2 regions of the Blautia sp. 210820-DFI.6.14 genome follow, and region 1 is predicted to be linked to the other one. Evidence: predicted binding sites of a transcription regulator. Region 1 holds the regulator's gene; the other holds the start of a gene.

Region 1 (15,665 bases):
AATAAATATGTATGAGGTTAAAAATAAGAAAAAACAAAGTTAAGAAAATGTAAAAAAATACTTTACAGAAGGAGCTGTTCCGAAAGAAATACAGAGCTGACGGGACGGCCACAGAGGAGAAAAAAATGGCAGTATTTTCAATGATCTTATCTTTGCTCTCAGGAGTAGCATTATTTCTGTTTGGAATGTCTTTGATGGGAGACGGCCTGAAACTTGTAGCAGGTAATAAGCTTGAGGCATTTCTGTACCGTATGACCAATACTCCGCTGAAGGGAGTTGCACTTGGTACTTGTGTTACCAGTGTTATCCAGTCTTCTTCAGCAACTACCGTTATGGTCATCGGTTTTGTTAACTCCGGTATGATGAAACTGAAACAGGCGATCGGTATCATCATGGGAGCAAACATCGGAACCAGCATTACAGGATGGATCCTGTGCCTGTCCTACATTCAGGGCTCCGGTGGTATTGCAAGTATTCTTTCTACTGCAACCATTTCAGCAGTAGTCGCAGTCATTGGTATTATTCTTCGTATGTTCTGCAAAAGATCCGTACATAAGAATATCGGAAACATTATGCTTGGTTTCGCAATTCTGATGACGGGTATGCAGACCATGAGTGGTGCTGTTGCACCGTTGAGAGAAAGCCCGGTCTTTATTGACATGCTGACGATGTTTTCCAATCCGATCGCAGGTATTCTGGTAGGTATTGCTTTCACGGCCGTATTGCAGAGTGCATCTGCGACAGTCGGTGTACTGCAGGCACTTTCCGTAACAGGAATCCTGACATTTGCCAGTGCATTCCCGATCGTCCTTGGTATCGGTGTTGGAGCAGCCTGTCCAGTTCTGATCTCTGCAATCGGAGCTAATAAGAATGGTAAGAGAACTGCACTCATCTATCTGATGAATGACTTATTCGGTCTGATTTTGTGGTCTATTATCTTCTATACCGCAAATGCTATCGTGCATTTCGGATTTATGGATATGATCATGACCCCGGTAACGATCGCAGCACTGAATACCGTGTTCCGTGTAGCTACAGTTGTTGTTCTGTTTCCATTTATTCCGAAGCTTGAAAAACTGGTGTGCATGCTAGTGAAAAACAGTGCAGAGGAACTGGAGGATGAGGCAGACTTCGATCTTCTGGAAGAACGTCTGATCAATTACCCGGCACTTGCAATTGCTCAGTGTCACCGTGCGATGAACGGCATGTCCAAAAAACTTCGCAAGAATGTCAACAGAGCCATGAATCTTCTGAATGATTATCAGCAGGATAAGTACGATAAGGTTCAACGTAAAGAAGATCTGATCGACAAGTATGAGAGCCGTCTGGGAGAATATCTGATTCAGCTTACCAAACGTGAGATGAATACAGCACAAACAACACAGGTTTCTCTGTATCTGCATACGATCAATGACTTTGAGAGAATTGGTGACCATGCTTCCTATATTGCACATATGGCAAATGAAATGCATGATAATCATACACAGTTTTCTCAGGCAGCCTGGGATGAACTGAATATCGTTATGGAGGCAGTTCGAGAGGAGATCAATGTCACCTGTAATGCATTTATGAAAGATGACAAGGAAGCAGCTCAGAGAGTTGCACCTTTAGGGGCTGTGATCACAAACCTTTGTGACGAGTTAAAGATGCACCATGTAGAACGTCTCAGTAAGGGAGAATGCGGACTTGAGGAAGGAACCGTTTTTAACGACATCCTGAACAGCTTTGGCCGTATTGCAGCGCACAGCGCAAGCGCAATGACCGCACTCTTAAAGAGCGGTGATACAGATGCGGATCCGCATATCCATGATTCCAAGATCTATCCGACAGACAGCTGGGAGTATTACACATATTTCAATGAGTACAGACAGAAGTATGATGTGATTGCTAATGCTGAACATGTTTTAAGCATGGAACCGGAAGAGGTAGAATAATAAAAATAACAGAGTAAACAGAAATTACAGAGCAGGATTAGAAATGCTCTGTAATTTTTTTGTATGGATATATATTTATGGATATGCTATACTGAGCAAAAAACTTTTGTAGTTAGTTTATAAAAGGTGACATTGGCTTCGACAGGTGAAAGAAGCTTTTATGAAGCTGTATACAAAAGAGAAATTTGAAAGAGAGAACACAGTATGTATGAGATCATGAGTGCAGATGAAGCTATTCGCCTGATCAGGGACGGGGACTGTATCTGCGTGAATTCATTTGTAGGAATCGAAAACCCGACGGAACTTCATGAGGCATTGTATCGAAGATACCAGAAAATGCAGTCGCCGACGCATCTGACAATCGTATCCAGCGCTGGTTTCGGCGTTTGGGATGACGAACACAATGCGGAAGGATATATCCGTGAAGGTGCGGTGGACAAGCTGATCTGTGGCCATTTTGGAGCGATGATGAGTACCAAGAAACTGGTACTGGAAGATAGATTTGAGGCATATAACCTGCCGCTTGGATGCATTTCTCATGCAATCCGTGCACAGGCGGGGGGACTTCCGGGAGCTTTATCGAAGGTTGGACTGGATATTTTTGTTGATCCACGAAGAGAAGGACCTGGAATTAATCGTATTTCGATTGATGATTCGCTGGTCAAGCATGTGGAAGTAGACGGAGATGAATTTCTTTATTATAAATTGCCAAAGATCACGATAGCCATGATCAAGGGAACGGCTGCAGACAGAAAAGGAAATATTACATTTGATGATATGTTTATGTCTGGCGATGCACTGTCCATCTGTCAGGCTGTTAAGGCAAATCGTGGAAAAGTCATTGTGCAGGTGGATCGTCTTGTAGATACACCGTCTCGTCCGCGTAATGCCATTATTCCGGGATGTCTGGTCGATGCAATCGTTGTGGCAGAACCGCAAGAGCGTAACGAAGCGTATATGGCACTTACCGGAAGCTTCGAGATCCCATATAAAGAATGGCATACCTGGAATGAGAAAATCAATGATCTTTCTCAGAAACAGCGAAAAAACAATATTCCGGCAAACATCATCGGAAAAAGAGCAGCAAAGGAACTACGAGTGGACGATATCGTAAATATCGGAATTGGAATACCGGAGACAGTTGCCAGATTTGCCAGAAAAAGTGGAATGCTGGATATGATCACACTTACAGTAGAGTCCGGCGGAATAGGAGGTTTTCCTGTTTCGGGTGAGGCATTTGGAGCTATGATCGGTGCGGCCTCGGTTTATGATATGGCAAACCAGTTTGACCTGTATGACAATGGTGGACTGGATGTCTGTTTTATGGGTGCACTGGAAGTTGACAAATATGGAAATATCAATGCACACAGAGGCACAGGAGCATTTGCGGGTATTGGCGGTTTTGCCAATATCACCGCCAAAACTCCGACAGTTGTTTTCTGTATGACATTCAACGCCAAAGGACTTGAAGTCACCCAGGAGAAAGGCGTCGTGACGATTCACAAAGAAGGCGAGATATCCAAATTCGTAGAGAAAGTCTCCAGCGTCAGTTTCTCAGCAAAACGTGCGATTGAAAACGGTCAGAAAGTTCTATATGTGACAGAACGTTGTGTTTTCCGCCTTACTCCGAAAGGTCTGAAATTAATCGAAGTGTATCCGGGTGTGGATATGAAGAAAGATATTATAGACAGGCTGCCATTTGAGGTAGAAGTCTGAGATAATGAAACAGTGAAGAACAAATGTTTGATTTGCGGCGATTTTTATTCTTGAATCAGATAAATATATGAAAATAGCGGGAGGTAAAGTAAATGACGAAACTTGAAAATTTTGTAAGAATGATGACAGGACATTTTGATAATAAGGATCAATTTGATAAGATGCAGGAAGAGGGAAAAACATATCCATATGCTGAACATATAAATACAATCTGTAATGACAAAATAAATAGTCTTCCTGAAGATTTCAAAGACATATTTGTTGTTGAAGAGAGTTACTATGAAATTAATGGGAAACGTCATGCATCCCCGCATCTTTTCCTTATCACGGAAATAGAACAGGGAATTTTACTTTCTTCTTATGAAATTCCAAAAGGAGAAGATAAAAATACATTTTCATATGATTCTATGAAGAAGGTTGATTACGCTAAACTAAAAAAATCTGAAAAATTTACTCCGGCACTTTATCATGAAAAGGACGGAATCTGGGAGGGAGGCAGTACAAGCCAGTTTTCTCCGGTAATGACCTTTAAACTTTGGGAAAAGTTTTCCGATGATTTCCTGGAAGTATCTGAAAGCATGGAAGTTAATGGGAAGAGAACTTTTGGATATGATGAACCAATAATTTATAAGCGTGTATAATCAAATAGCGGTATATTGATATGACTTTCAGTTTGTTTGGCTCATAGCAATTTAGACGAACTTTTTTGATATAAAACCAGGAGGTGTTTTTGTGCAGAATTCACAACAAATCTTCAAGCTTCATTCCGAATACAAACCAACCGGTGACCAGCCCCAGGCAATCGAAAAACTGGTCAAAGGCTTTAAAGAAGGCAACCAGTTCGAGACTTTGCTGGGTGTCACAGGTTCCGGTAAGACCTTCACCATGGCGAACGTCATCGCCCAGTTAAACAAGCCAACTTTGGTACTTGCGCACAATAAAACACTGGCAGCACAGCTCTACGGTGAGATGAAGGAATTCTTCCCTGAGAACGCAGTGGAATACTTTGTTTCCTATTATGATTATTACCAGCCGGAGGCATACGTTCCATCTACGGATACTTATATAGCAAAAGATGCTTCCACGAACGATGAAATCGATAAACTCCGTCTTTCTGCAACAGCGGCTCTCTGTGAACGGAAAGATGTTATTGTGGTTTCCTCTGTATCCTGTATCTATGGTCTGGGTGCACCGGAAGAATTCTTTGATATGATGATCTCACTTCGTCCGGGAATGGAGAAAGACAGGGATGAGGTAATCAAAGAACTGATCGATATTCAGTATAACCGTAATGAAATGGATTTCCATCGTGGTACGTTCCGGGTACGTGGAGATGTGCTGGAAATCTTCCCGGCCAACTATTCTGACCGGGCAATTCGTGTGGAATTCTTTGGAGATGAGATTGATCGAATTACAGAAGTAGATGTGTTGACCGGTGAGATTCACAATGAACTGAAACATGCGGCGATTTTTCCGGCATCTCATTACGTTGTTCCACAGAGCCAAATCCAGAAGGCTGCAGACGCAATCCTTGAAGAAATGAAAGAACAGGTTTCTTATTTTAAAAGTGAAGATAAGTTGATCGAAGCACAGCGAATTGCCGAGAGAACCAATTTTGATGTAGAAATGATGAAAGAGACGGGATTCTGCTCTGGAATTGAGAACTACTCCAGACATCTGACAGGACTTGCTCCGGGGCAGCCGCCATATACTCTGATGGACTACTTTAAAGATGACTTCCTTCTTATTATAGATGAGTCTCATAAGACTGTATCACAGGTTGGAGGAATGTATGCAGGTGACCAGAGCCGTAAGCAGACACTGGTAGATTATGGCTTCCGCCTGCCGTCAGCGAAGGATAACCGGCCATTGAGCTTTGCGGAATTTGAAAATAAACTCGATCAGGTTATGTTTGTTTCGGCGACACCAGGACAGTATGAAGCAGAACATGAACTTCTTCGTGCAGAACAGATTATTCGTCCGACTGGGCTTCTGGATCCGAAAGTAGAAGTTCGTCCGGTGGAAGGACAGATTGATGATCTGATCAGTGAAGTAAATAAAGAAGTCGATAAAGGTCACAAGATTTTGATCACAACTTTGACAAAACGAATGGCAGAAGATCTGACCGATTACATGAAAGATGTCGGCATCCGTGTTCGTTATCTGCATTCGGATATTGATACTTTGGAACGTGCAGAAATCATTCGTGACATGCGTCTGGATGTCTTTGATGTGCTGGTTGGTATCAATCTTTTGCGAGAAGGATTGGATATTCCGGAGATTACATTGGTTGCAATTCTTGATGCGGATAAAGAAGGATTCCTGCGTTCAGAAGTTTCTCTGATCCAGACGATTGGACGTGCGGCCCGTAACAGTGAGGGGCATGTTATCATGTATGCAGATGTCATGACAGATTCCATGCGAAAAGCCATTCAGGAGACAGAGCGAAGAAGAACGATTCAGGAGGCTTACAATAAAGAACATGGAATCACGCCGACTACGATCAAGAAAGCAGTTCGTGATCTGATCACGGTTTCCAAGGCAGTCGCCGAGACGGAAGACAAGCTTAAGAAAGATCCGGAGTCCATGACAAGAAAAGAACTGACGAAGCTGATAGGTCAGGTGGAGAAACAGATGCGTGCAGCAGCAGCAGATCTCAACTTTGAGCAGGCGGCAGAGTTGCGTGACAAGATGATCGAATTGAAGAAAAGCCTCGATGAAATGGATGAATAGAAAAAGTTTATAAGCTCAAAGAGAAATTCCCCCTGTCTGTAAAAAGTTTTACTTTACTCTTGTACAGTAATGGAGAGAGTGCTAAAATGGAACAAGCACTAAACGAAAGAGGTAATCGATATGCAGTTTTCCAAAAGATTAGACAGATTTGGAGAAGAAATCTTTGCAGCCCTGAATAACAGACGTATGGAACTGGAAGCACAGGGCATGAAAATTTATAATATGAGTGTGGGAACTCCGGATTTTAAGACACCGGAACACATTAAGAAGGCACTTGCTGCTGCGGCAATGGATGACAATAACTGGAAGTACAGTCTTCGTGATCTGCCAGAACTTCTGGAAGCAGTATGTACTTATTATAAGAAACGTTTTGATGTGAATCTGACACCGGATATGGTTATGACTGTTTACGGCAGTCAGGAAGGTATGGGACATCTTGGAATGGCACTTTGCGATGAGGGAGATGTTGTTCTTCTTCCAGATCCATGTTATCCGGTATTTGCAGCAGGCAGTCTGATGGCAGGCGCAGTGCCATACTATTATCCGCTGGTGGCAGAACACGACTTTCTTCCATATGTAAAGGATATTCCGGAAGAAGTTGCAAAGAAAGCAAAATACATGGTAGTTTCTCTGCCCTCCAATCCGGTAGGAAGCATTGCAACACCGGGATTATATGAAGAAATCATTGCCTTTGCGAAGAAATATGATATTTTGATCATTCATGACAACGCATACAGTGATATCATCTTTGACGGAGCACATGGCGGAAGTTTCCTTGCAACAGAAGGAGCGAAAGAAATCGGCGTGGAATTTTTCAGCCTTTCGAAATCCTTCAATGTGACAGGAGCAAGAATCAGTTTTCTGGTTGGGCGTCCAGATGTGATCGCGGCACTTCGCAAGCTGAGAAGCCAGATCGATTTTGGAATGTTTCTGCCAATTCAGAAGGCAGCGATCGCAGCATTGAATGGCCCATTGGAAAGTGTGCAGGAGCAGTGCAGAATGTATCAGGAAAGAAGAGATGCACTCTGTAATGGCCTTCGTGAAATCGGATGGGACCTTCCGAATGGTAAGGGAACGATGTTCGTATGGGCAAGAATCCCGGGAGGACGTACAGACAGTATGGCATTTTGCATGGAACTGATGGAAAAAGCCGGTGTTATTGTGACTCCTGGTGCAAGTTTTGGACCGCATGGTGAAGGATATGTACGTTTCGCTCTCGTCCTGCCACCGGAAAAAATCCGCGAAGTTGTAGAAGCTATCCGTAAAAGCGGAATCTGAGAAAGTAAACGAAGCATATTAAAAAATGCATTCATAATAAATTAAGAACAGAAATTCACATAATCACAGTACTTTTGACACAAAGTAACAGAGTGGAAAGGTAGATTTTCCCGATTTGTGTCCGTACTGTGATTTTTTTCGATTTTTTTAAAAAATATAAATTAGATGTTGACAAACAATTACGACAGTGCTATCTTAACAATATAGATGTTAGCACTCTTCATTAATGAGTGCTAACAGACTAATAGGAAAGGAGCTGAGAACATGGATGAACAATTGACGGATCGTAAGAAAAGAATTCTGAAAGCGATCATCAAGACATACATGGAAACGGGCGAACCGGTAGGATCCAGGACAATATCCAAGGATGCAGACCTGAATGTCAGCTCAGCAACGATCCGAAATGAAATGTCTGACCTGACAGACATGGGCTACATCGTTCAGCCACATACATCGGCAGGAAGAATCCCTTCTGATAAAGGCTATCGGCTTTATGTGGATGAATTGATGAGAGAAAAGGAAGATGAAATTGCAGAAATCCGTAATCTGATGATTGAGAAGACCGATAAAATGGAAAAAGTGCTTAAGAATGTAGCACGTGTCCTGGCTTCCAATACCAATTACGCGACGATGGTTTCAGTTCCTCAGTACAGCGGCAATAAATTGAAATTTATTCAGCTGTCCCGTGTCAATGAGTTGCAGTTAGTAGCTGTGGTTGTCTGCGAAGGAAATGTCATCCGTAATCAAATCATTGATCTGGATGAAGAAATGGATGATGAGACACTTCTGAAGCTGAACCTTCTTCTTAATACCAATCTGAATGGCCTGCCGATACAGGACATTAATCTGGGCATGATTGCCAGACTGAAAGAACAGGCAGGAATCCACAGTGGACTGGTAGCAAGAGTGTTGGATGCAGTTGCAGCAACCATTCATGTCGATGAAGACGATCTGGAAATCTATACGTCTGGTGCAACGAACTTCTTTAAATATCCGGAACTGTCGGATAAGACCAAAGCCACTGAGCTGATTTCTACTTTTGAAGAAAAACAGCAGTTGGTTGATTTGGTCAAGGAGCGGATGGCAGATGACAATACCGGTGTTCAGGTGTATATCGGAGATGAACTTCCGATTTCTACCATGAAAGATTGCAGTGTTGTTACTGCAACTTATGAACTGGGAGAGGGCATGCATGGAACAATCGGTATCGTAGGACCGAAACGAATGGATTATGAAAATGTAGTAAATAGTCTGAAGACTCTCAAGGTCGAACTCGATGAGGTATTCAAAAAAAATAAAAGTAATCAAGACAGTTAGCTGTCAGACTGGAAAGGCGGTAGAAAGAACGTGTCAGAAACAAATAAAAAAGAAGCTGGCGTACAGGAAGAAACAGAGAAAGACCTTCCGGAAACAGAACCTGTTACAGAACCAGTAGAAGAATCGCCGGAGGCAACCGCAGGAACGGAAACCACAGAGGAAACCGAGAGTGCAGCTGAAGACGATAAGGAATCTGATAAAGAAACCAAAGGAAAAAATTCTTTCTTTGGCAAAAAGAAAAAAGACAATAAGCTGGAACAGCAGATTGAAGATCTGACTGACAGGCTGAAGCGTAACATGGCTGAGTTTGATAACTTCCGTAAACGTACGGAAAAAGAAAAATCCAGCATGTATGTGATCGGAGCAAAGGATATCATCGAGAAGATCCTTCCGGTTGTAGATAACTTTGAAAGAGGCCTTGCACAGGCTCCGGAAGATGATCCATTTGCAGAGGGAATGCAGAAGATCTACAAACAGTTTACCACTACAATGGAAGGCATGGGAGTAGAACCGATCGAAGCTGTTGGAAAAGAATTTAATCCGGATTTCCACAATGCAGTGATGCATGTGGAGGATGAATCTGTTGGAGAAAATATTGTTGTGGAGGAGCTTCAGAAAGGATACACCTACAAGGGATTTGTAGTCCGCCACAGCATGGTAAAAGTTGCAAACTGATCGTGCTCAAGGAAAAAGGAAGCGGCTGCGAAGCAGACATTTACTTTTTCTGGCACGATCCTGACAGAATCATAAGTGCATAGCACGAAAGATGCGTAGAGCATCTTGATTCTGGAAGGACAAACTAGAATATATAATAATCTTAGAATATATACAGGAGGAATATTATCATGGGAAAAATCATTGGTATTGACTTAGGTACAACAAACAGTTGTGTAGCTGTAATGGAAGGTGGACAGCCAACCGTTATCGCAAATACAGAAGGAGCAAGAACTACACCGTCTGTAGTTGCTTTCACAAAAACAGGAGAACGTCTGGTAGGTGAGCCTGCAAAACGTCAGGCAGTAACAAATGCAGAGAGAACAATCTCTTCCATCAAGAGAGAGATGGGTACCGATTATCGTGTAACAATCGATGACAAGAAATACTCTCCGCAGGAAATTTCCGCGATGATCCTTCAGAAACTGAAAAAAGATGCAGAAGGATATCTTGGAGAAAGCGTAACAGAAGCTGTTATCACAGTTCCGGCTTACTTCAATGATGCTCAGCGTCAGGCAACAAAGGATGCCGGTAAGATTGCAGGTCTTGATGTAAAACGTATCATCAACGAGCCTACAGCAGCAGCTCTTGCATATGGACTTGACAACGAAAAAGAACAGAAAATCATGGTTTACGACTTAGGTGGTGGTACATTCGATGTATCTGTTATCGAGATCGGTGATGGTGTTATCGAAGTTCTTTCCACAGCTGGTAACAACCGTCTTGGCGGTGATGACTTTGACCAGAAAGTTACAGACTGGATGATCGAAGAATTCAAGAAAGCAGAAGGCGTAGACTTAAGCGCAGATAAGATGGCTCTTCAGAGACTGAAAGAAGCAGCTGAAAAAGCTAAAAAAGAACTTTCTTCTGCAACAACAACAAACATCAACCTTCCGTTCATTACTGCAACAGCAGAAGGACCGAAGCATTTTGATATGAACCTTACAAGAGCTAAATTTGATGAACTGACACATGATCTGGTAGAAAAGACAGCAGAACCGGTTCGCCGTGCACTGTCAGATGCAGGTATCACAGCTTCTGAGCTTGGCCAGGTACTTTTGGTAGGTGGATCTACACGTATCCCGGCAGTACAGGACAAAGTAAAACAGCTCACAGGTAAAGAACCAAGCAAATCTCTGAACCCGGATGAATGTGTTGCACTTGGTGCTTCCGTACAGGGTGGAAAACTTGCTGGTGATGCAGGTGCCGGTGACATTCTTCTTCTGGATGTTACTCCACTGTCACTGTCTATCGAGACAATGGGTGGTATCGCAACTCGTCTGATCGAGAGAAATACTACAATCCCGACAAAGAAGAGCCAGATCTTTTCTACAGCAGCAGACAACCAGACAGCAGTAGATATCAACGTTGTACAGGGTGAGCGTCAGTTCGCGAAGGACAACAAATCCCTTGGCCAGTTCCGTCTGGATGGAATCCCGCCAGCACGTCGTGGTGTTCCGCAGATCGAAGTTACATTTGATATCGATGCCAACGGTATCGTAAATGTTTCTGCCAAAGACCTTGGAACAGGTAAAGAACAGCACATCACAATCACAGCTGGTTCCAATATGTCTGATTCTGAAATCGACAAAGCAGTTAAAGAAGCTGCTGAGTTCGAAGCTCAGGATAAGAAACGTAAAGAGGGAATCGACACAAGAAACAATGCAGACTCTATGGTATTCCAGGTTGAGAATGCACTGAAAGAAGCTGGCGATAAGATTGATGCAAACGATAAAGCTGCAGTTGAAACAGATCTGAATGCACTGAAAGATCTCCTTGCTCAGACAGCAAATGCAGAAATGACAGATGCACAGATCGCTGATATCAAAGCTGCTCAGGAAAAGATGATGGAAAGTGCTCAGAAACTTTTCGCAAAAATGTATGAGCAGACACAGCAGGCAGGCGGTCAGGCTGGACCGAATCCGGGAGCTGGTGCTGGTGCAGGTGCTGCACAGGGCGGCAACGAAGCTGGATACGGTGATGATGTCGTAGACGCTGATTACAAGGAAGTATAATAAAGTAAAAAATAAGATGTAAAACCTTAGATGCCATTCATGCTTGCATGAGTGGCATTGGGGGATTATAATAATATTTTGTGTGGCATATAGCTGCATAAGAACAATAACGCAAATCTAACATATAGGAAAGAGAAAAGATGGCTGATAAAAGAGATTACTATGAGGTCCTGGGTGTCAGCAAGACTGCCAGTGATTCAGAATTAAAAAGCGCATATCGAAAATTAGCCAAGAAGTATCATCCAGATGTTAATCCGGGAGACAAAGAAGCAGAAGCTAAGTTCAAAGAAGCAACAGAGGCATACAGTGTCTTAAGTGATGCAGAAAAGAGACGCCAGTACGATCAGTTTGGTCATGCAGCGTTTGAACAGGGCGGCGGTGGTGCCGGCGGCTTTGGTGGATTTGATTTCAACGGTGCAGACATGGGAGATATCTTCGGGGATATTTTCGGAGATCTGTTTGGCGGCGGTGGAAGACGTCGTGCCAATAATGGACCGATGAAGGGTGCAAATTTACGCGCCCGTGTGAATATTACATTTGAAGAGGCAGTGTTTGGATGTGACAAGGAACTGGAGATCGTTCTGAAGGATGAATGTACGACCTGTCATGGAACTGGTGCAAAGCCGGGAACACAGCCGACTACCTGTCCGAAATGTAACGGAGAAGGTCAGATCGTCTATACACAGCAGTCTATGTTTGGCATGGTTCGAAATGTACAGACTTGTCCGGAATGTAATGGAACCGGTAAGATTATCAAAGAAAAATGTACTTCCTGCCGTGGAACAGGATATACTTCTTCCAGAAAGAAGATTCAGGTTTCTATTCCGGCCGGTATTGACAATGGACAGAGTATCCGTATCCGTGATAAAGGAGAACCTGGAACCAATGGTGGTCCGAGAGGTGATTTGCTCGTAGAAGTGAATGTAGCCCGTCATCCAATCTTCCAGAGACAGGATATGAATATCTTCTCCACAGCCCCGCTTACTTATGCGCAGGCAGCGCTGGGTGGAGAAATCCATATCAATACAGTTGATGGCGATGTGGCATACGAAGTGAAGCCGGGAACACAGACAGATACACGTATCCGTCTGAAGGGCAAAGGTGTACCGTCCCTGAGAAATAAGAATATTCGCGGTGATCACTATGTGACTTTGGTGGTACAGGTACCGACCAAGCTGAATGAAGAGGCAAAAGAAGCTCTTCGTAAGTTTGATGAGGCATGTGGAAATAGACCGGCCACTGAGCCAAAAGACGGATCTGAGAAATCAGAAAAGAAGAAAAAGAGTTTCATGGACAAAATCAAAGAGACTTTTGAGGATTAATTCTATAAAATAGAAGAAACTTTTCGGGAAAAGAGGGAAAACCCCTCTTTTCTTTTTTTGGGTTATCATGTATATTAGATAGCAGGGTTAAAAATACAGAAGCTGTTCGTGCTTGCACGATAAGGCAATTGCAATTGTTGTATAAGTTAAGACAGGAGATTATAATATATGAAATGGAATCGTTTTACGATTAAAACCAAAACAGATGCCGAAGACATGATTATCTGTACATTGGCAGAAATAGGTGTCGAAGGTGCAGAGATTCAGGATCACCAGCCTTTGACAGAGGAAGATAAGGCACAGATGTTTGTAGATATCATGCCGGAAGGTCCAGAAGATGATGGAGTTGCATATTTGAATTTTTATCTGGAGGAAGATGCGGATAAGGATGTGATTTTACGTGACGTCAGAAATGCCCTGGAAGAATTGCGTACATTTATGGATATTGGTGAGGGTACGATTGAAGAGTCTCAGACAGAGGATAAGGACTGGATCAACAACTGGAAAGAATTTTTCCATCAGTTCTATGTGGATGATATCCTGATCGTTCCGTCATGGGAAGAAATCAAAGAAGAAGATAAGGACAAGATGATTCTTCATATTGATCCGGGTACTGCATTTGGAACAGGAATGCATGAAACTACACAGCTTGTGATCCGTCAGTTAAAAAAATATGTTAAACCAGGTATCGAACTTCTTGATGTAGGAACAGGAAGTGGTATCCTCGGAATCACAGCGTTGAAGCTTGGTGCAGGTCACGTTGTAGGAACAGACCTTGATCCATGCGCGGTTCCGGCAGTTCAGGATAACAAAGAAGCAAACCAGATCGTGGATGATACTTTTGATATGATGATCGGAAATATCATTGATGACAAAGAGGTACAGGATCAGGTTGGCTATGAGAAATACGATATTGTTGCAGCTAATATTCTGGCAGATGTACTGGTGCCTCTGACACCAGTGATCGTTCACCAGATGAAGAAGGGTGCATATTACATTACATCAGGTATACTTGATGTCAAAGAGGAAGTAGTCAAAGAAGCAGTACAGAAAGCCGGACTTACCTTGGTAGAAGTTACCAGACAGGGTGAGTGGGTATGCGTAACTGCAAGAAAGGACTGATCTCATGCAGAGATTTTTTGTAGAGCCACATCAGATCGATGAAGCGGCACATCAGATTCATATTATTGGAACGGATGTCAACCATATTTCCAATGTTCTTCGTATGAAACAGGGAGAGGAAGTCTGGATCAGTGATGGTGGACAAAAAGAATACCGCTGTGCGATAGAGGCATTCAGTGCAGATGAAGTGCTTCTTCACATTATTTATGCACAGGAACCAGATTATGAACTGCCGAGCAGAATCTACCTCTTTCAGGGACTGCCAAAAGCAGATAAGATGGAATTGATCATACAGAAGGCAGTTGAGCTTGGTGCGTATGAAATCATTCCAGTAGAGACGAAACGCTGTGTTGTGAAGCTGGATGGCAAAAAGGCTGCGAAGAAAGTAGAGCGTTGGCAGCAGATTGCAGAGAGTGCGGCAAAACAGTCCAAGCGTATGCTGATTCCAAATGTGCACCAGGTACTTTCTTTTAAAGAAGCACTAAAGTATGCGGAATCTATGGATATTCGTCTGATTCCGTATGAGCTTGCCAAAGGCATGCAGGAAACAAAAGAAATCCTTGCAGCAATTGAACAGGGACAGTCTATTGGGATTTTTATCGGCCCAGAAGGCGGTTTTGAGGAAAAAGAAGTAGAAGCTGCAATCAGCGAAGGGGCAAAACCAATCACACTGGGTAAACGTATTCTTCGCACAGAAACAGCAGGGCTTGCAATTTTGTCAGTTCTGATGTTTCAGCTTGAAAATTAGTAAAACAGGAAACGATTAAGATAAAAGAGGCAGTATATGGAAGTATATTTTGACAATTCTGCAACGACCAGATGCTATGATTCTGTAAAGGATATCGTGGTAAAAACGATGACAGAGGATTTTGGAAATCCGTCTGCCATGCATCTCAAGGGTGTAGAAGCAGAGAAGTATGTAAAAGAAGCGACAAAGACCATTGCAGGAATTCTGAAAGTGCAGGAAAAAGAAATTCTGTTTACCTCAGGTGGTACAGAATCAGACAACCTTGCGCTGATCGGTGGTGCACTTGCAAATAAGCGTAACGGAAACCACATCATTATCACATCCGTAGAGCATGCTGCAGTCAGCCAGCCGGCATTATATCTGCAGGAACAGGGATTTGAAATCACATATCTTCCGGTAGATGCGCAGGGCAGGGTAAAAATGAGTGCGCTGGAAGCTGTTTTAAGACCAGATACGATCATGGTATCTACCATGCTTGTAAATAATGAAGTCGGAGCTGTGATGCCAGTCGAAGAGATTGCGAAGATGGTACATGAGAAGAGTCCAAAGGCACTGTATCATGTCGATGCAATTCAGGGATTTGGTAAATACCACATTTATCCGAAACGTATGGGAATCGATCTTCTTGCAGTCAGCGGACACAAGATTCACGGTCCGAAGGGTGTCGGTTTTCTGTATATCAACGAAAAAGTGAAGATCATTCCACAGATTCTTGGTGGCGGACAGCAGAGTGGCATGCGTTCCGGAACAGACAATGTACCGGGAA
Region 2 (15,665 bases), on a different contig from region 1:
ATGTCGCGATCGTTGCCCCCATAGAAACAGCCACCATACCAATTACATTCTGGATCTTTCCTGCAGCGGAAAATCCAGCCATATAGGTAGCACCATAAATATTTACCGCACTCTGTACGATGATCGTTCCTATTGCCGTGATGGAAAACTGAAGTCCCATGGGAATTCCAAGAATCATCAGTTTACTCATACTGCCTTTTCGAAGTTCAAAGTTTTTCTTTTCAAGATGAAGAATCGGATATTTCTTTTTTATATAAACCAAACAGCAGATTGCTGAAACGCCCTGCGCGATAACAGTTGCATATGCACAGCCTTCTACTCCCATTCCTGCAAAACGAATCAGTACAATATCCAGCACAACATTGATGCCCGCTGAAATGATCAGAAAATACAACGGGGATTTCGAATCTCCCAGTGCACGCAGAAACGCAGCCAACGTATTATACGCTGCAGTAACAAGAAGACCTGCATAAATAATTCCCATATATCCGGCCACATCTCCCATCAGATCTGCCGGAGAATTCATAAGTCGCAGAATCGGCACATTAAATACCAAAAATCCTATGGTCATAGCAGCAGCAAAACCAAACATAAGATAAATGGACATTGCCACAAAATGCCTCATATCGTCATACTTCTTCGCCCCAAACATCTGTGCCACAATAATTGCAAATCCACTACTCAGTCCGTTCAGCCAACCGGTCACAAAAAACATCAGTGATCCGGTACTTCCAATTGCAGCAAGTGCATCTACTCCAATAAACTGTCCTGCCACAATAGAATCTACAATATTATAAAACTGTTGGAATATGTTTCCAAGAAACATCGGTATCATAAACTGAATGATCAGTCTGACCGGATTTCCCACAGTCATGTCATTTGTTTTCTGTTTGTTCAAAATATTTCCTTTCCCGATACAAGGCAGCAGAAAAAGTTTTTCAACCTTCGCTGCTGTCTCTTATGTATTTCTATTCTGTTTTCTGTAACTACTATTTTACAATACCGATCAGCTGATTGATATCCTCAACTTTCCGCTGTTCCATAAATTTCGCCAGCCCATCCACAATTTCTGTTGTTGCATATGGATTAAAGAAATTAGCGGTTCCAACTGACACTGCTGTTGCACCTGCCATGATAAATTCAAGTGCATCTTCTGCTGTTGCAATTCCACCCATGCCGATGATCGGGAGTTTTACAGCCTGTGCAACCTGATAAACCATACGCACTGCAACCGGTTTCACTGCCGGGCCGGACATCCCGCCCGTCTTGTTTGCCAGAGCAAATGTTTTTCTGTAAATATCAATTTTCATTCCGGTAAGTGTATTGATCAAAGAAAGAATATCTGCGCCACCAGCCTCAGCCGCTCTGGCCATCTCTGTGATATCAGTCACATTCGGACTGAGTTTCATGATGATCGGCTGTTTTGCATATTTCTTTACTTCTTTTGTGATTGCTTCCAGTGCATGAGGATTCTGTCCAAATGCAATACCGCCCTCTTTCACATTTGGGCAGGATACATTGATTTCCAGTAAGTCGACCGGCTCATCCGCCAGTTTTTCCACCACTTCACAATAATCTTCTGTACTCTTTCCACAAACATTTACAATAATTTTTGTGTCATACTGTTTCAGAAATGGAATGTCTCTTCTGCAAAAAAGATCAATTCCCGGATTCTGAAGTCCGATTGCATTCAGCATTCCGCTTGCAGTCTCTGTCACTCTCGGAGTCGGGTTTCCTGGCCATGGTACGTTTGCAACACCCTTAGTCACAACACCACCAAGTTTATTAAGATCTACAAATTCACTATATTCTGCACCGGAACCAAACGTACCGGAAGCAGTCATGACAGGATTTTTTAATTCAACTCCAGCAAGAGTTACTTTTGTATTGATCATAACTCCACCTCCGTGCTCAAGAATACCGGTCCATCTTTACAAACACGTTTGTTATGCACCAGAGAATGCGCATCAATCTCTTTTGATTTGCAGACACATCCAAGACATGCTCCGATTCCACACGCCATTCTTTCCTCCATGGAAATCCAGCATGTGATATTCTTCTCTGCTGCATACTCTTTCAGTGCACGAAGCATCGGCGTTGGACCACAGGCAAAAATAACCTCTGCCTCAAGTCCCCTTTCACAAATCGCATTTAATACATTGCCTTTTGTCCCTGCGCTTCCATCTTCTGTAGCAACATAAACATCTGCATATCTTGTAAATTCATCATTCAGGAACAATTCATCCCTATATCCAAGAACTGCTGTTTTTTCAGCTTTTAACTGTTTTGCAGTCTCAAGCATCGGTGGAATTCCGATGCCGCCACCAATCAGAAATACTTTTTTCCCTTCTGCTTCTTCCAATGGAAAACCATTTCCAAGAGGTCCCAGTGCCTCAATCTTTTCTCCTGATTTCAGTCTGGAAAATCCTTCTGTTCCGGTATTCTTCCCAGTCACACGATACACCAGTCTGATTTTGCTGTCTTCTTTATCAATCTCACAGATGCTGATCGGTCTCGGAAGAAGTTTACTCCCATCGCCTGTATATAAAGAAAGGAACTGCCCCGGACGTGCATTCTGTGCCATCTGATCAGTCTGAAGCCAGAGACTGAAAATATCTCTGCCGATTTCTTCCTGACTGATAACAGTCAAAGTCTCTTTTGTTTTTGTACTCATCTGTCTCCTCCTGCCCTCATTAGCGATTCTTAAGGGCTCCGCTGATATCTTCGATCATCACTTCCACTGCCTTACGAGAAGCATCTGCATAATTCAGTTCTCCAAATTCCGCATATGCTTCCTGTTTGTATGCTGCAATGATTCCTCTGGATGAGTTTACAATCGCACCAAGACCATCTTCATTGAAGAAATGCACCAGATCAGAGCCTTTTCCACCCTGTGCACCGTATCCAGGTACCAGAATAAATGTTTTTGGCATAAGCTTACGAAGTACTTTTCCCATTTCCGGATAAGTTGCACCAACTACAGCTCCGATATAGCTATATTCTTTACCCATATGATCTGCGCCCCACTCGGCAACTTTCTCTCCTACCCATTCATACAGTGGGCGTCCGTCTATGATACGATCCTGGAATTCGCCGCTGGAAGGATTGGATGTCTTTACAAGAATAAACAGACCTTTATTTTCTTCTTTGCAGACTTCGATAAATGGCTTCACTCCATCCGAACCCAGATATGGATTAACTGTTGCAAAATCCTCATCAAATCCTGCATATTTCTTGGATCCTACCTGAACATGTCCCAGATGTCCAACTGCATACGCTGCCGATGTGGATCCGATGTCTCCACGCTTGATATCACCAATGACTACAAGATCTTTTGATTTACAGTAATCAACGGTCTTTTTGTATGCCTGCAGTCCCGGAATGCCAAACTGCTCATACATTGCAATCTGTGGTTTTACTGCAGGAATCAGGTCATATGTTGCATCTACGATTCCTTTATTGAACTGCCAGATTGCTTCTGCTGCACCTTCCAGAGTCTCTCCAAATTCTGCAAAGGCATTTTCCTGGATATGTTTCGGTATGTAATTCAGCATCGGATCCAGACCTACAACGATCGGTGCATTAGTTTTGCGGATTTTTTCAATAAGCTTATTAATCATAACTGCTTCCTCCTGGAATTTATATTCTTCATATTTCTTCTATACATTATCACTAATATCATACACGAAACAAACGATTTAATAAAGTGTTTTTTACATATTCACCTTGACATTTTTAGAAGCGGGAGATATAATTCTACTCATAGACGAAGAGAACCTTAATATAAAATCACTAGTTTTTAGAGATTATATATTACCAACGATATAGTCTCTAAAATCTGGTGATTTTTTCGTCAGATGGACATTTAACTTTTTATTTTTATGGAGGTAACATCATGAACAAGGGAACTGTAAAATGGTTCAACGCAGAAAAAGGCTATGGCTTTATCACAGGAGAGGACGGCGCTGACGTATTCGTTCATTTTTCTGCAATCAATGGTGAAGGATTCAAATCACTGGATGAAGGACAGGCTGTAACTTATGATTTAACAGAAGGCGCTCGCGGAATGCAGGCTGCTAACGTTACAAAATTATAATTCTGATACTTCAAGGTTGTAATAACCTTTCAAACCATTCAATAAAAAACCCCGGTGAAAACCGGGGTTTTTTATTATCTCATTTTCATTTTTACTGTACATCAGACGAAAGATCCGAAACATAATTATCAATTGCAGAAGTATCCATTACTGTCTCTGTAACAACAGACTCCTGTTTTGTCTCGATCTTTGCATACGCGGAAAATCCAATCCATCCAACCATTGCCACACAGATTGCAATCCATGCAAGAATTTCCAGTTTGTCAATCAGTTTTTCTTTTCTGGATGCTTTTGAGCGGCCTGCTTTGCCTGCCTTATAGCTGTCTACTTTTTTCTGACTCATTCCAAGAATCTCCTTTATTGTATAAGCTTAAACTTTTGTTATTATATCACACTCTCACACAAAAGGGAAGGGCTTATACAGCTACAATCACACCGCCATCATTAGCGTACATACTGCTTACTCCCGCAGTATCCAAAATAACGATATGTTTTACAGGCATTCTCTCTTCCAGTGCATTCTTCAGAAGCACTGCTCTCTCCCTGCAGTTGCAGTGAGAAATTGCAAGGATTTTATTTTCACTGTCTTTTGTTTTGTCTACAATGTTCTGAGCCATTTTTACAAGAGCTTTGTTCATGCCTCTTGCCTGATCCAACTGACAGATTGCTCCTTCATCTGTAGAGCCCATGACAGGTTTGATTTTTAATGCGCTTGCCACAAGAGCTTTTACCTTACTGAGTCTTCCATTTTTGCGAAGCGTTTCCAGATTATCCAGAACAAAAAACGTGTGCTGGTCAGCAATGTATGCTTCTACTGTCTCAATTACTTTCTCAAATGAATACCCAGCTTCTTCACATTCCTGTATTTTCATCGCAATCAGGGACTGTCCGACAGATGCCGATTTCGAATTAAACACATAAATCTGCTTACCAGGATTTTCTTCCTGCAAAAGACTTTTTCCCAGAACAGCACTGTTATACGAGCCACTAAGTTCTGCTGAAAGCGTAACTGCATATACGTGATCCGCATCACAGTCAAACGCCCTCATATAGCGTTCCGGTGACGGACATGCCGATTTTGGGCATTCCGGGCAGTCAGCTACTTTTTTTAAAAAAGAAGCCTGGTCAAAATTTTCATCATCTATAATATTTTCACCACCAACGCTCAAAGTCAGTGCTACCGACTCAAAGCGAGGATCTTTTTTCCACTCATCCAATAATTCCCCACAACTATCTATGACAATTTTATAGCTCAATTATATCGTCCTCTTTTCCATAATATGTAGTATCGAATACCACATCTATATTACCATATAGCTACATATTTGAAAAGACTTTTTCGAAAAACTCTATTCTTTTTTTTGATTCTGTTTTATAATAGAAGCTACACTAAATTATGGGAGTTCAAAATGCTTGCACTTAAAATCAACGATGTCAAAAGCTTCATGAATCAGTTACTGATCGGAGATACCTTCGATTCTTTTTCTCTGGTAGAAGCATCCATTACTACTTTCAGCAACTTCACAATTGACGGAAAAATCCACAAAGATTTTTTTGACACGGATACCGTGCAAAATATGAATTTTAATGATTCAGATTACTGTCCCTGGAAAGAGCTGAAATCTTACTGTTTTTCAATCATACGCGGCAAATTACTGCCAATACAGTTTCGAATCGTTTTTCAGCTGTCTCCGGCTCAGTATTCACTATTATTTGCAGATTCTTCTTTCCAGATTTCTACTGATCAGATTCGCGGATTAAATTTAAACCTTCAATATAAAAACAACGAATTATTCTGTACGACCGGAATTTCTTCCGATACATTTCTTCTGGACAGACACCCTGAAATCACATGGGATTCTGCAGTTCCGAAATTTTTTCAAAAACATCGATTGGATTTTGACAGGCTGTAAGATTCTTTTTGGCTTCCTCAATTGCATTTTCTGCATCCAGTTCTGTCTGGATGAGATAATATGCCAGCATATCTACAAACTCACTGTTTGTAGGTCTGTAGCGAAGAGGATAACCTGCGATTCGATCCATCGTTTCTTTATTAGCTGTCCAACATACATTAATGACCGTCCGAATATCATGTTCAATATTAACTGGTGTTGATTTGAATTTTTTTGCCAGATATGGATAGATGTCCTTCGTGATCTTAATTGGATAATCCTGAAGTTCCATCGACATCATTACTGCTTCGGCAACATAATAATATCCTTTATATTTTGAGGTCATTCCCAGCTGTCGGATTAATCGATATACTTTTCTCATGTGCTCTCCCTCCGCCTTTTCCTGTTTTGTCATTATTATACGACAATTTTTTCTTATTTTTCTTTTCCATACCAAACTCGTGGTTCTTCGAAAAAAAACGACATTTTAAGAGTCACACTATTCATGTTATAACTACAAAATCATAGGTTCGCCATACAATTTCAGCATATAGAATTTATTGTTTTTTGTCAACAAAATATAAAAAAATCCCGATTTTTTTCCACATAAAAGAAAATATTCGGGATTCTTTTTATATTGTCTTTAAATTTTTGCTTTTATTTTGTAAGAAGCATCAGAATTTCATTGCTTCTCTGTACAAATTTGGTCATTTCATCTGGCGATAACTGTTTATGACTCAACATTGCAAGATCATATAACTGCTGGCAGATTACTGCTGCATGTTCAGACTCCTGATTTTCCGCAAGGTATTTTACCAGCGGATGACTCACATTCAGCACCAAAGTTTCCTGACCGCCAAACATTCCAGGATCCATTCCGTACATATTGTACATCTTCATCATATCCTGCATACGACGACTTTCCTCCGAAAGTGTCATCATTGCTGCAACAGATTCATTCTTCAGATTCTCTGCCTTAACTTCCAGTTTCTCCATATTCAAATTCTTACGGAATAATTCTGTCAGAGTTTTTGCAGTATTTTCATCTGCTGCACCTTCACCCTTCAGTTCTTCTGTCACATCTGCATCAATTCTCTTGAACTGAATTGTCTGATCTTTCTGTTCCAGGTGAGAGATAAAAGTTGTATCAATATTGTGAGAAAGAATAACTGCATTTTTTCCTGCTTCTCTGAACATATTGATGTACTGGCTCTGCTGTACCGGATCTGTCACATAGAAAATTGTGGTTTTCTCCGGTTCTTTGTTTTTAGCCTCATCTTTATTTTCAGAGTTCTCTTTTTTCTCTGTATCTTCTGCCTTCTCTGCTGCATCTTCTTTCTTATTCTGCTCTATACAGTCTTTCAATGTCAGATATTTGCCATCAATATCTTTAAAAAGAATATAGTCATGAAGTTTTTCTGCAAATTTGCTGTCCTTGATGCAGCCAAATTTAATAAATGGACTGATATCATCCCAGTATTTCTCGTATGATTCACGGTCTGTCTTGCACATTCCTGTCAGTTTATCCGCAACTTTCTTGGAGATATACTCTGAGATCTTCTGTACAAATCCGTCGTTCTGCAGTGCACTTCTGGATACATTCAGCGGCAGATCCGGACAATCGATCACGCCTTTGAGAAGCAGCAGGAATTCCGGAATAACTTCTTTAATATTATCTGCGATAAATACCTGGTTATTGTATAATTTAATCGTTCCTTCAATAGAATCATATTCTGTATTAATCTTCGGGAAATATAAAATACCTTTCAGGTTAAACGGATAATCCATGTTCAGGTGGATCCAGAACAATGGCTCTTTGTAATCCATAAATACCTTACGGTAGAATTCTTTATAATCCTCATCAGAGCACTCATTCGGATGTTTCATCCACAACGGATTCGGATCACTTAAAGATACCGGACGTTTGTTGATCTTTACACGCTCACGTGCAGGAGAAACCTCTACAACTTCCTTTTCACCCTTATCATTTTCTTTCTCTTCTGTCTTTGCATCTTCATGAATATGCTCAACAACAACATCGTCATCCCTCAGATCAGCTTCGTCGATTGTCTCATATTCCTGCTCTGCATTTGCATTAGACAGATAAATATTTACCGGCATGAAAGAACAATATTTCTCAATGACTTCACGCATACGATATTCATTACAAAACTCCAGGCTTTCATCATTCAGAAACAGCGTAATCTCTGTACCAACTGTTGTTCTGTCCCCATCCTGCATATCATATTCTGTACCACCATCGCATGTCCAGTGTACTGCTGTTGCACCTTCTTTAAAAGAAAGAGTATCAATATGCACTTCATCTGCTACCATAAATGCAGAATAGAATCCCAGACCGAAATGACCGATCATCTGGTCATCCGTTGTTTTATCTTTATACTTCTCCAGAAATTCTGTTGCACCGGAAAATGCGATCTGTGTAATATATTCCTCTACTTCATCAGCAGTCATACCAATACCATTATCGATAAATTTCAAAGTCTTTGCTTCAGAATCTACAACGACCTGCACTGCCGGTTTATAATCATCCGGGAAAGCATATTCTCCCATCACTTCAAGTTTCTTTAATTTTGTAATGGCATCGCAACCATTGGATACCAGTTCTCGAGCAAAAATATCATGGTCAGAATACAGCCATTTCTTTATGATAGGAAAAATGTTTTCACTGTTAATTGATAAATTTCCGTGCTTTTCAGCCATATTATCCACACTCCTTAGATTCTTTTTTTTCGTTTTTCTATATACTAATCCCCTTTTTTCCAAAAGTCAAGAAAAAAATTAGCACTCATTTTAAATGAGTGCTAACAAAACTTTTATCGTTTTTCATTTCTTTTTTATTTTTTGTTTTTCTTTTTGTAAAATACCACTCCGCCAATCGCACCTGCCGCAATGATCAGGATACATACAAATGGAAGGATTGGTGTATTATCACCTGTTTTTACGGAACTCTTTCTGTTCGCTGCAGGTGTAAGATTTGTTCCAGGAGCAGTCACTTTGGCTTTTGCGATGCTGAAAGATACCTGTCTGGTATCCATTGTTCCTGTTGCTTTCCAGCTGCTTCCATCATACTGCTGCTGTACAAAAGCAACTTTCAGCGTATAATCCCCACTCTGTGCCAGTCCAAAAGACGCAGTATATGGTGCGGCGTTCCAGACATTTGTATTAATGACTGTCCAGCTCTGCGGAACATAACGGGTGTCTCCTTTTTTCGGAGAATTATTATCCATTCCAGCACCAACTGCTGTAAAGGAAATCTTTGTCTGTGTAGTATAAACTCCATTTACATCAATGCCTGTAATCTTATTATTCTCTGCAGATGCAACTTTTGCACTGTATGCATTTACGCTGACTTCCACAGAAGTAGCAAGACTGATCTTATTATCATTATCCACTCCGGAAGGTAACGTCACGGTACCGGATACGGTAAATTTCTGAGCATCTGTACTGGACTGCTTATAAGAAGCTTCTTTCACATTCCATGAAACTGCTGCTTTCATACTTCCTTCTGTTGTTTCAATCACTACAGTAGATGGAAGTTTCAGCGAGGAAGCATCCTTCTTCGTTCCATTTGCAAGTCCGGTAACTGCTGCCGGCTGTTGGATCTTCGTAAGAACTGCATTTCCCTTCACAACCTGAAAATTCACTGTAACCGATTTATCCAAAGATGAAGAAATCTTAAGATTCTCTGAATAAGCGCCCACATCAAGTCCGGTCTTAGGCTGCACTGTATAAACAGCAGTTGATCCCGGTGCCAGTGTAAGCTGATTAACAGAAACCGTAAAATTTGTCAGTGCCGGCTGTTCCAGTGTTTCTGTCACATTTCCATTGTTCGTGACCATGAACTCCCGTGGTGCAATCTCACCATATCCCTGCTTTGCAGTTGTAAAATCGAGCATTGATTCAGATACATTCAGAGAAGGATCTGATGGATTTACTGTAACTGTCGCAGTGATCGGAATGCTCTTTCCATTTGTAGCATCTGTAATCGTAAATGTTTCTGTATAAGGAGTCGCATTCGCTGTAAGATTGATCTTTGGCTGAATTGTAAATATAGCCTTATCTCCGCTCTTAACAGTCTGTGCCTGCCAGGTAATATCAAAATACTGTCCCTGGGCTGCGCCTGTACTGCTGACTGCATCAGACAGAACAGCATCTGCATTTCCTTCATTTGTCAGTGTGATCGTCTGAGGCGCCGGAAGTTCTGTATATCCATCTACCAATGTTCCAAAGTCAGGACCATCTTTAGGATCGCGTGTAACATTGCTCACTGCCGGAGCAGGTATCGTAACATTCACAGGAACTATGATCTTATTATCGCTGTTATTCTTATCCGCGAACAAAATATTATCCGGATAAGGAGTATCTGTTACCAGATTTTCTGCCGGTGTAACTGTAAATGTCGCACTTTCACCAGCCGGAATCTCCTGTTCGGAAGGATCTATTGTCACTGCAGGCGCCGCACCTGTTGAAGAAGCAGCTACTTTCACTGCCTGTGCGGAATTATTTTTTACAGTGATCTGCTGGCTTTCTGTAGATTTAAATGTCAACCCGGACTCTGCAACAGTATCATCTACTGCCAGTGTAACTTCTGTTGTGGTACTTCCATTATTTCCGCCATCTGAAGTGTTCGCATCATTCGAAGGATCTGTTGTACTGTCCGCCGGAGTTTCATCACCTTTATTCTGATCATCTGCTGTCGGATCTGATGTATTTCCTGTATCTGTTTTCTGATCATCCTGTCCGTTGCCGTTCTGTGCATCATCCTTTGCTGCCTCGACTGTCATCTTTGCTTCAAACGAAACTTCTACACCTTCTTCACTGGTATATGTGATCGTATCATCATACTCTCCTGCTGCTATCCCGGCACGCGGTACGATCCACAGCTGCTGACTGCTATTCTGTTCCATTGGATCTGAAATATCCTGAACCATAAAATGTTCCGGACTGATATCTGTAAAATTCAACGTAGTATTGCCGGTATTCGTTACCGTTACATACTGTGCCTGTATACTGTCTTCCTGACCGGAAATCACAGTTCCAAAATCTACAACTTCAGAATTTCCATCTCCAATGACGATACTTGCATCTGCTGTTGGAGTTTCCGTTTTTCCCGTATCGTTGTTTTCCTGAGAGTCCGCAGTATCTGCTGCATCATTTGTCTGTCCATATGTGCCGTCTTCTGTTGCTTCCGGAATACCATCCACAGATTCAGAACCTGCACTTTCACTCTGCTGCTTCTCTTCATCTGTTGTAGCAGCGGGAATGCCTTCTATATTCTCAGTTCCTGCCTGTGTAGAATCCTCCTGATAGGTTGTGTCTGTATCCTCGGACACACCAGTCTGTGTTGTTTCTTCTGTATCAGCAGAAGCATCTGTATTCTGAGACTGTTCATTTTCTGTTTCTTGTGCAGCCTGCTGTTCAGCAGTATCTGCAGCGGCAGCCTTTTCTTCTGCTGCTTTTGCCTCCTGGCCAGCAGCAATCTGCGCATCTATTACTGTATCTGATACAACTTTCAGACTTCCGGTATAACCATTTTCTTCTTTGCCGGTGACCGTCAGGACAATTTTGGAACCAATATCATCCTGTGTTACTGTATAAGTCTTGTCTTTTCCGAGTTCTTTCAGTTCAGGCTTCTCCCCTGCTTTCTCTATTTCCTCATCCTCAACTGTTTTTCTCTCCCAGAGATAGGCAACATCATCCTCCGTCACTCCCTCTGGCTTTACTTCTTTAAATTCCGCACTCAATGTTCTGCCTTCTGCTGCAGTTCCCTGAATCTTCAATTTACCATCCAGTGCTGGAATTTCTGCTGCAAACACTGTTGCAGGAATCATCGACAATGCCAGAAGCACCGACATAATGACTGCAAGAATTCTCTCTTTCCGCATGATTCATCCTCCTTTTAGATTTGTTCTGTCCTGATTTATTTCTTATAGAATTCGACTTTAACTTTTCTTTAATTCTTTGTCGGTATCTATACCCCGTCTCCTGTAAAAAATTATAACACAGGTTTTTTATCGAATGTAATTTGTATTTTACAGAACTGTTACATTACCACATTGTTCCTCTACACAAAAATATCCCCGGTCATATTACTTATCGACCAGGGATATACGTCTTTTTTATGAATTTTCTTATCCTTCCACGATCAGATAGCCACCGGATGGAAGTGTAAAAACTTCACATGCTTCTTCCAGTTCCTCATCAGACATTCCACTGACATCTGCTCCTGCTTCATCCAGATACTTTCTGACTTCTTTGATATTTTTTACTTCAACAGCCATGCAGTCTTCCAGAAATTCCTCCGCTTCTTCCACAGTCTCAGCTACCGGTTCATCATAAAGTCTGCCTTGTTCTTTCAAAAAAACCTCAATACTCTCTTCTGTATACATTATTTCAATACCTCCTCAATGTTTCCTTTCGCCGTAATCAGCTTTTTTAGTATTGTCTCAACTCTCTCCGTTTCATATGCCGCTGCCTGTTTTACTCCATCTTTGGCATGTGCCATTGCGAAACTGTACGGAACAGATTTCAGCATGGCAATATCATTGTATTCATCGCCAAACACGATACATTCTTCCGGTCTGATTCCCAGAATCTCCTGATATTTTTCAACGCCTTTTGCCTTATTGGTATCAAAAGGAATAAAATCCACCCATGCTGTTCCGGAAGTCACAACTGTACATTTGTCCCCAAAGCGTTCATTCCAGTAATGAATCGTATCGTCCTGCAGTCCGCCTCTTTCATATACTGCCAGTTTCATACACGGTTCCGTGATTTCTTCAAAGCTATTGATTTCTTTGCAGACATTTCCAACGACATTGATCATCAGATCTCTGAAATGTTCTGTTTTCGGTCTGATATAGTAAAAATCTTTCGTGGAACAGGTAAATTCTGATCCTTCTTTGTCATAAATACTTTCTGCGATTTCACGGACCAGCTCCTGTTCAAAACTGTCCTGATAAAGAACTTTTTCATTATACACAGCAAGAGCGCCATTTTCGCTGATAAACGCCATATCATCCACTACTGGCCGGAACATTTTTTTCATATTTGCATACTGACGTCCACTTGCAGCCACAAACAGTATTCCCATTTTTTTTAACTGTCTGATCAGTGGGAAAATTTCTTCCGGAAGGCTCTGCGCCCCCTTAAAAAGTAAAGTTCCGTCCAGATCACTTGCAACAAGTTTAATCATTTTTCCATTCCTCGCATATATATAATAAATCCTGTGGTTTCTCAGCTACTTTTTCCGCACCATTACTCTCCAGTTCCTCACGGTCACGAAATCCCCAGAGTACTCCTACCGTATGCATTTTTGCAGCAGTTCCTGTTTCCATATCTGTTTTGGTGTCACCTACATACATACACTCTGATGGAGATACGCCAAATTCTGACGCCGCTTTCAAAGGACCATCCGGAGCTGGTTTTCTTCGTATTGAATCACTCTGTCCGATCACAAAGTCAAAATACCCATCAAACATCTTCTCTATTACTTTCACAGCTGCCACATGTGGTTTGTTCGAGCAGACTGCCAGCTTCATTCCACGTTTTTTCAGCTCCTTCAGCATTTCTTTAATGCCTTCATATGGTACAACTTTGTATAATGGATCTTCATCAAATTTTTTTCTGTAAATCCTGCGAACTTCTTCATAATGTGTCAGTTCCGGATCACCGGCATCTTTCAGACAGCGGCGAATGAGCATATCCGCCCCTTCCCCACTGTAATATTTAAAGTTTTCCACCGGCTGTGGTTTGAGATTCATACTCTTTAAAATCTCATTTGCCACATAAGCCATTGACTCCAGTGTATTTGCCAAAGTACCATCCAGATCAAAAATACAAGCCTTTATCATTTGTTTATCCCCTTAATTCAATCCCATGTTTCTTCATTTCATAAAAAAGTCTGCCAACCGGCAATCCCACTACGTTCGTATACTCTCCCCGGATTTCTTTCACATAAATGCCAAATCCGCCCTGAATACCATAGCTTCCGGCTTTGTCCATTGGTTCACCACTCGCAATATAAGTTCTGATTTCCTCATCGGAGACCGGGTAGAAAGAAACATCTGTACTCTCAGAAAATGAGATATTCTCCCATTTTCCATTTTTCTTTATCAAAACTGTTACCCCTGTATATACCTGATGTATATTTCCCTGAAGCATTTTAAGTGTCTTAAATGCATCGGACTCATCGACCGGTTTTCCGAGGATTTCATTATTATAAGAAACAATTGTGTCTGCTCCGATCACAACCGTCCCCTCTTCCATATCAAAATTCAGTGCAACTGCAGTTGCTTTCTGTTCCGACAACTCTCGAACGATTTCTTCTGGTTTATCCGAAGTAATCTTTTCCTCTCCGTCAGCTGCGCATACCTGAAAAATAACACCGGCTGCCGCCAGAAGCTCTCTGCGTCTTGGTGAAGCAGAAGCAAGTATGATTTTTCTCATATAATATCCCTTTTCTACTGTTTTCTGTTTGTGTAAATCAAAGCATTTACTTCTGTAACAGTATACCCTGTCACCTAACATCGTGCAACCGTGAAAATGTAAAAAAAGTCGGCACCAATTCCCATATCTGCAAGGAATATATGCCAACTTTCATTTTTGCAAAAAAATAAAGCTGCTGACGGGAATCGAACCCGTGACCTCCGCCTTACCAAGGCGACGCTCTACCGACTGAGCCACAGCAGCATTTCCATAAGCGGACATTTCTGTCGCTCACAGTTGATAATATTAACAGAAAAAGCATACCCTGTCAACAGGCAATTTGTTTTTTTTGCCTTTGTGTTTTTTTACATTTATTTCTCGATATTTTTCTCTTGAAATCTTTTAAATCCGGCGTTTTTATGATATGATTAACCTTTAAAGAAACATTCAGGAGGGAAAGAGATGGAAAACGAAACCGTTTCTAAAAATTTTATTGAAAACATCATTGATAAAGACCTTGCAGAGGGTGTTTATGATACCGTACACACCCGCTTCCCACCGGAGCCTAATGGATACCTCCATATCGGACATGCCAAATCCATTCTTTTGAATTACGGACTTGCCCAGGAATACAACGGCAAGTTTAATATGCGTTTTGATGATACAAACCCTACAAAAGAAAAAAGTGAATTTGTAGAATCTATTAAAGCTGATATCAAATGGCTTGGTGCTGACTGGGAGGACAGACTTTTCTTTGCTTCTGATTACTTTGGACAGATGTATGAAGCAGCCATCAAACTGATCAAAAAAGGAAAAGCTTATGTCTGTGACCTGACTGCCGATGAGATCCGCCAGTACCGTGGAACTCTGACAGAACCTGGAAAAGAGAGCCCGTACCGTAACCGTTCTGTTGAAGAAAATCTCCAGCTTTTTGAAGAAATGAAAGAAGGCAAATATGCCGATGGAGAAAAAGTTCTTCGTGCCAAGATCGATATGGCATCTCCTAACATGAACATGCGTGATCCGGTCATCTACCGTGTTGCTCATATGACCCACCACAGAACCGGCGACACCTGGTGCATTTATCCAATGTATGACTTTGCTCATCCGATCGAGGATGCTATCGAGGGAATCTCACACTCCATCTGTACACTGGAATTCGAAGACCATCGTCCGCTTTATGACTGGGTCGTTCGTGAGCTGGAATACCCACATCCGCCGAAACAGAT

What was found. Region 1 encodes HrcA, which represses chaperone genes, less so after heat shock. Its sites were predicted from a motif close to TGTTAGCACTCNNNNNNNNNGAGTGCTAACA; they were not measured.
Region 2: a site for HrcA is predicted at 8,786-8,816, ahead of htpG (molecular chaperone HtpG). Genes of this name have one in related genera too.

The regions. Positions count from the first base shown of each region.
Region 1 is NZ_JAJCKS010000011.1:16,618-32,282, forward strand. Features, by position in the region: gene LI112_RS09765 (Na/Pi cotransporter family protein) at 126-1,934, shown strand; gene LI112_RS09770 (CoA-transferase) at 2,139-3,650, shown strand; gene LI112_RS09775 (hypothetical protein) at 3,743-4,291, shown strand; gene uvrB (excinuclease ABC subunit UvrB) at 4,383-6,383, shown strand; gene LI112_RS09785 (pyridoxal phosphate-dependent aminotransferase) at 6,504-7,661, shown strand; gene hrcA (heat-inducible transcriptional repressor HrcA) at 7,926-8,978, shown strand; gene grpE (nucleotide exchange factor GrpE) at 9,009-9,653, shown strand; gene dnaK (molecular chaperone DnaK) at 9,824-11,707, shown strand; gene dnaJ (molecular chaperone DnaJ) at 11,848-13,029, shown strand; gene prmA (50S ribosomal protein L11 methyltransferase) at 13,198-14,151, shown strand; gene LI112_RS09815 (16S rRNA (uracil(1498)-N(3))-methyltransferase) at 14,156-14,899, shown strand; gene LI112_RS09820 (cysteine desulfurase family protein) at 14,936-15,665, shown strand, end outside.
Region 2 is NZ_JAJCKS010000029.1:12,025-27,689, reverse strand. Features, by position in the region: gene LI112_RS15330 (MATE family efflux transporter) at 1-898, opposite strand, end outside; gene LI112_RS15325 (dihydroorotate dehydrogenase) at 990-1,895, opposite strand; gene LI112_RS15320 (dihydroorotate dehydrogenase electron transfer subunit) at 1,892-2,674, opposite strand; gene pyrF (orotidine-5'-phosphate decarboxylase) at 2,694-3,620, opposite strand; gene LI112_RS15310 (cold-shock protein) at 3,896-4,096, shown strand; gene LI112_RS15305 (hypothetical protein) at 4,188-4,439, opposite strand; gene LI112_RS15300 (DegV family protein) at 4,513-5,352, opposite strand; gene LI112_RS15295 (DUF5721 family protein) at 5,506-6,009, shown strand; gene LI112_RS15290 (sporulation initiation factor Spo0A C-terminal domain-containing protein) at 5,945-6,370, opposite strand; gene htpG (molecular chaperone HtpG) at 6,646-8,709, opposite strand; gene LI112_RS15280 (hypothetical protein) at 8,844-11,894, opposite strand; gene LI112_RS15275 (hypothetical protein) at 12,141-12,398, opposite strand; gene LI112_RS15270 (HAD family hydrolase) at 12,398-13,204, opposite strand; gene LI112_RS15265 (HAD family hydrolase) at 13,197-13,862, opposite strand; gene LI112_RS15260 (nucleoside triphosphate pyrophosphatase) at 13,867-14,457, opposite strand; tRNA gene LI112_RS15255 (tRNA-Thr) at 14,628-14,700, opposite strand; gene LI112_RS15250 (glutamine--tRNA ligase/YqeY domain fusion protein) at 14,899-15,665, shown strand, end outside.